2 linked regions of the Maricaulis maris genome follow. The protein of the gene in region 1 interacts with the protein of each later gene in a pairwise test. Links are inferred from orthologs where the notes say so. Each region holds a gene or a part of one and is shown on either strand. Other genes may lie near its edges.

Evidence for each region. Proteins that work in one complex are often made in the same cells at the same time.
Region 2: the proteins of AAA969_RS01565 (region 1) and lepA interact in binary tests that used the Escherichia coli proteins (3 or more experiments, as listed by UniProt). The link is inferred for Maricaulis maris from one-to-one orthologs.

Annotation. Positions count from the first base shown.
Region 1 is NZ_AP027270.1:346,895-349,773, forward strand. The notes cover bases 3-2,877. They hold AAA969_RS01565 (zinc transporter ZntB), read right to left. Parts: upstream 1,992-2,877; coding sequence 1,014-1,991; downstream 3-1,013. Other genes in these bases: AAA969_RS01560 (putative bifunctional diguanylate cyclase/phosphodiesterase), read left to right, coding at 3-1,036; AAA969_RS01570 (mechanosensitive ion channel family protein), read right to left, coding at 1,993-2,877. Also shown: more of AAA969_RS01560, read left to right, coding at 1-2; more of AAA969_RS01570, read right to left, coding at 2,878-2,879. UniProt on the Escherichia coli protein: Zinc transporter. Acts as a Zn(2+):proton symporter, which likely mediates zinc ion uptake. Purified ZntB reconstituted in liposomes also binds and transports Cd(2+), Ni(2+) and Co(2+).
Region 2 is NZ_AP027270.1:209,856-212,726, reverse strand. Bases 1-2,867 are described here. They hold lepA (translation elongation factor 4), read right to left. Parts: upstream 2,405-2,867; coding sequence 596-2,404; downstream 1-595. Other genes in these bases: AAA969_RS01065 (peroxiredoxin), read right to left, coding at 1-523. UniProt on the Escherichia coli protein: Required for accurate and efficient protein synthesis under certain stress conditions. May act as a fidelity factor of the translation reaction, by catalyzing a one-codon backward translocation of tRNAs on improperly translocated ribosomes.

The DNA.
Region 1 (2,879 bases):
CCTGGGTCTCGCGGTCCAGGCCTGCGAAAGCGCCAACCAGGCGGTCACCATCGACGACGAGCGGATCGATGTGCACGCTGCTATTGGTCTGGCCTCGGCGGCCGGCGCCGACGGGGCAGGCCTGAGCGTGATCGAGTGTTCAGCCGTCGCGCTGGACCAGGCCCGCAAGGCGGATGTTCCGATCGCCTCCTTCGACCCGGAGAGCTATGGCGATCCGACCGTCAAGCTGTCGCTGATGAGCCGGATGATGGAGGGCTTGGCAAAGGGCCATCTTTATCTCGCCTATCAGCCGAAATACGATTTTCGCAACCAGTCGATCACGGCCGTCGAGGCGCTCTTGCGCTGGCAGGACCCTGAACGGGGTTTCGTCGGTCCGGATGATTTCATCCCGCTGGCCGAGGAAACCGGGCATATCCTGCCCCTGACCGAATGGGTGCTGGATCGAGCGATTTCCGACCAGGTCCGGATGGGTGCGGCCGGTCATCATCTGCAAGTGGCCATCAATATTTCCGGGCGTCTGGTCAGTGATGCGCGCTTTACCCAGCGCGCGCTGGATCGTCTGTCCCGTCATCGCGGCCGGATCTGTTTCGAGATCACCGAAACCGCCGTCATCAACAAGCCTGAGGCCGCGCTCGAGAATATCAGCGCGTTGCGCGATGCCGGCATTCCGATCTCGATCGACGATTATGGGTCCGGCCTGTCCTCGCTGGCCTATCTTCGGTCTATTCCGGCCGAGGAGCTGAAGATCGACAAGGCCTTTGTGCTTGAACTCGGCTCGGTGCAGGCCGACCGCCTTCTGGTTAAGTCGACCATCGACCTGGCCCACAGCCTCGGCATGAAGGTAACGGCCGAGGGCGTCGAAGATGCGGCCAGCATTGCGATCCTGGCCGGCATGGGAGCCGACTTTGCGCAAGGCTATCATATCGGTCGCCCGATGCCGCTGGACGGTTTCCTCGACTATATGCTCGAGCAGGGCGGTGTGTGTCGTGAAGACGACGCGGAGCCTGGCGCGGTCAAAGCCATTTCATCACCTTGAAAAACCAGATCTGCGCGGCACTGACCGCCGTCAGAATGGCGAGGAAAATCCAGAAGGCGCTGGCCATGTCAGCGCCGGGTATGCCGCCCACATTGATCCCGAGCAGGCCGGTCAGAAAGCCGAGCGGCAGGAAGATCGCGGCGACCAGTGACAGCACGTAGAGGTTCTTGTTCATCCGGTCGGCGAGGGCATTGGCCAGCTCGTCCTTGACGATCTGCGCGCGCTCTCGGATGGCATCGAGGTCTTCCAGATAGCGTGTGATGCGATCGAGGTTTTCCTGCAGACGCCGGCGATGTCCGGTGGTCAGCCAGTCCATTTCCGAGGTTCGCAGATAGGCGATCACGTCGCGCTGCGGGGCGAAATAGCGACGGAAAATGATCGCCTGTTTGCGCAGCGAGGTGATTTCCTGCCGCTCGGCAATCGACGGCTCGTCCATGACCCGTTCCTCGACGTCGTCGAGCCGTTCGTGCATTTCGGTCATCACCGGCTCCATACGCTCGAACAGGCGGGCGGAGATCTGTCCGATGAATTCGCCGGCATCTTTCGGGCCATTGCCCGCGGCCAGCCGGTCCTGGATATCGCGAACCGCCTTCAGGGGCCGTCTTTGCACGGTGATGATGCGGGACGGGTCGATCCAGAGCCGGATCGAGACCATGTCCTCGGGTTGGGCGTCGGCGTTCAGATTGACACCGCGCAGGATCATCAGGGCGCCCTTGTCAAACTCCACCAGGCGCGGGCGTGTCTCCTCGGCCAGCAGGGCATCGATGATCAAGGGGTCGAGATAGTCGAGCTCAGTCTCGATCCACTGACGGGCCGCCTCGTGCCTGCCGTCCAGATGGACCCAGGCGAGGGCGTTGTCCCGGATCTGGTCTGCGATGTCGTCGCCGCTGAGGGGGCGGCCCGTGCCGTCGCCGGTGAGCGCGGCGGCGAAGATGATGCCGGCGGTATGATCCATGTCAGCCCTCCATCGGTGATGCGGGTGAGGACGAGCGTATATGCACATCGCGCTGCGGGAAGGGGATCTCGATGCCGGCCTCGCGGAATTTGCGCCAGATCGCGAACATCACTTCGCTTTGTGGCGCCCAACGGCCTTTGACCACATCGGCGATCCAGAACAGCAGGGTGAAATCAACCGAGCTGTCGCCAAAATTGCGCAGGAAGCATTGCGGCGCAGGGTCCTCGATCGTCAGCGGGTGTTCACGCGCGGCTTCCAGAATGAGCGCCTGTGCCTTTTCGAGGTCGGAGCCATAGGCCACGCCGATGGCCACCTCGATCCGGCCGCGGGTATTGGTCAGGGTCCAGTTGGTGACGCGGTTGGTAATCAGATCCTCGTTCGGGACCAGGATTTCCTTGCCATCGAGGGTCTCGATCAGTGTGTAGCGGGCGCTCGACCGGCGGACGAAGCCGGTGACGCCATCCGGCAGTTCAATCAGGTCATCCTGCTCGACTGATCGTTCGAGCAGCAGGATGAGGCCGGAGATGAAGTTCGAGGAGATCTTCTGCAGACCGAAGCCGAGGCCGATGCCCAGCGCCCCGGAGAAGACGGTCAGGGTAGTGAGGTCGAGGCCCATCAGGTCCATGGTGACCAGGAAGGCCACCACATAGAGGGCGATCTGGAAGACCTTCGTGATCAGGATGCGGGTGGTCACGCGCATCCGGGTCAGCTTCTTGAGGCGCCCCTCGACAATCGCCGAGACAATGGCCGCAGCCCAGAAGACAACAGCCAGTACCAGGGCCCCTCGCAGAACGTCATAGGCACTGAAGGACAGGCTACCGACCGAGAAGGTCAGCATCGGCGCATCAAGATAGGCCTGCACCGGATCGAGATGGCCCGTCGTGCCGG
Region 2 (2,871 bases), 140 kb from region 1 along the record:
CGACGTTGAGCGCCCGCACCGCAGCAAGCGTCTGATCGACGTGCTCGTAGGGGCTCATTTCCGACCAGGAGAAGGCGATCGTCGAAGTTTGATCGATCACGTAGGAGGTGCGATTGGTCCAGCCCGGACGCATCATCAGGCGCGCATCATAGTCGCGGGCCATGCCGTCTTCGACGGCGAAGACCGGGAAGGCATCAGCACAATGCTGGGTCGAGAACTCGGCCAGGCGATCGGTATTGCCGCCGGTCACGCCGATCACGCGGGCGCCCTCGGCAGTAAACTGGTCGATCGCTTCGGCAAAGGCTGCCGCCTGGGCTTCGCAGCCGGAGGTGAAGGCCGCCGGGAAGAAGAACAGCACGACCGGGCCGTCGACGAGCGCCTCGGCGAGGTGGAAGGAGACCGGCTCCCCGGCTTGGAAGCCCTGCACCGTGAAATCAGCCGCTGCATCACCGGCATTCAGCTCGGCGAAGGCGGGGGCTGCGAGAAGGGCGGTCGTGGCGAGGGCAGCAAAAAACTGGCGCATCAGGAAACTCCGGGTTTGATCCTGTGAATTCACACTAGAAATGGGGTGATCTGCGGCGTTGGCAAGGGCCGATCAATCATCATCCATTTTCAGCGCGGCAATGAAGGCTTCCTGCGGGATTTCGACCTTGCCGAACTGGCGCATCTTCTTCTTGCCGGCCTTCTGCTTGTCCAGAAGCTTGCGCTTGCGGGTGGCGTCGCCGCCATAGCATTTGGCGGTCACGTCCTTGCGCAGGGCAGACAGGGTTTCGCGGGCCACGATCCGGCCACCGAGGGCGGCCTGGATCGGGATCTTGAACATGTGCCGCGGGATCAGCTCCTTGAGCTTCTCACACATCGCCCGGCCGCGCATTTCGGCGCGCGCCTTGTGGACCACCATGGAGAGGGCATCGACCGGCTCGTCATTGACCAGGATCGACATCCGCACCAGATCGCCGACCCGATCCTCGATCCACTGGTAATCGAAGGAGGCATAGCCCTTGGTGACCGATTTCAGACGGTCATAGAAGTCGAACACGACCTCATTCAGCGGCAGTTCGTAAACCACCAGGGCCCGATTGCCGGCATAGGTCAGTTCAACCTGGTTGCCGCGACGGTCCTGGCACAGTTTCAGCACGCCGCCGAGATATTCGTCCGGCACCAGGATGGTCGCCTTGATCCAGGGCTCGGCAATGGTGTCGATCTTGACCGGGTCCGGCATGTCGGCCGGATTGTGCAGGTCGATCTCGGAGCCGTCTGTCATCCGGATCCGGTAGACCACGGACGGCGCTGTGGTGATCAGCTCGATATTGTACTCGCGCTCGAGACGCTCACGGATGACTTCGAGGTGAAGCAGGCCGAGGAAGCCGCAGCGGAAGCCGAAGCCGAGTGCCGCAGAGGTCTCCATCTCATAGGAGAAGGAGGCGTCGTTGAGGGCGAGCTTCTCGATCGCTTCGCGCAGGTCCTCGAACTCGGCGCTGTCGACCGGGAAGAGACCGCAGAACACGACCGGCTGGGCCGGCTTGTAGCCGGTCAGGGCCTTGGCAGCCGGGTTGCGGTCATCGGTCACGGTGTCGCCAACACGGGCATCGCGGACCTGTTTGATCGAGGCATTGAGGTAACCGATCTCGCCCGGGCCGAGACTGTCGATGGCTTCCTTCTTGGGCCGGAAAACACCAACCCCGTCGACCGGATAGGCAGCACCGGTTCCCATCAGACGAACCTTCATGCCCTTCTTCAGCGTCCCGTCGATCACCCGCACCAGGCAGATCACGCCGAGATAGGCATCATACCAGCTGTCGACCAGCATGGCCTTCAAGGGCGCATTCGGATCGCCGCCATCGGGAGCGGGAAGGCGCGTCACCACGGCTTCCAGAACGTCCTCGATGCCGAGGCCTGTCTTCGCCGAAATCAGCACGGCATCAGACGCGTCCAGCCCGATCACATCCTCGATCTGCTCCTTGACCCGCTCCGGCTCGGCGGCCGGCAGGTCGATCTTGTTGAGCACCGGGACGATCTCGTGATTGACCTCGATGGCCTGATAGACATTCGCCAGGGTCTGCGCTTCGACGCCCTGGGAGGCATCGACTACCAGCAGCGAGCCTTCACAGGCGGCCAGCGAGCGGTTGACCTCATAGGCGAAGTCAACGTGTCCGGGCGTGTCGATCAGGTTGAGGACGTAGGTCTTCCCGTCCTTGGCCGTATAGTCCAGTCGCACCGTCTGGGCCTTGATCGTGATGCCGCGCTCACGCTCGAGCTCCATATTGTCGAGCACTTGCTCTTTCATCTCGCGCTGGGTCAGTCCGCCGGTCACCTGGATGAGGCGATCGGCCAGCGTCGATTTACCGTGGTCGATATGGGCCACGATGGAGAAATTTCGGATAAGGGACGGATCTATGGTCATGGATCGGGCAGGTAGCATCGCCAAGCCGTTTGGCCAAGCGGGATAGGCTGTTTTGCCAAGCACCGAGATCGCCACGACGCTTGGCGCCTGGCGGTTTGGGCAGAGGAGGGAGCGGGATGCCAGCCGGAGCCGATAAAGCGCTGTGTTGATAAGGGTAGCTTCGACAAGCATCCCGCACGCGGAGATTTCCCGGACGCTCTCGCCCCCGTTTCCAACGCGACAGGTAGATGGGGTCGGTCGTTTAGTGCCCCGCGACCATGTCGCACGCCCTGCCGGAGCATCGGGATGTCACCCCCGTACGCGGACAGGCTCCGCACGCTTCCGGGCACAAGTGACTGAGCTCGCGCCTCCCGTCCCGAAAACCGCAGTGAGTATCGCGTGGGCCGGACGAGGTGCGGATAAGTTTTTGTCGGCGCGGCACTTTCCCTCCCCCCTGGGAGAAGGCCAGGGTGAGGGACAAGTCACTG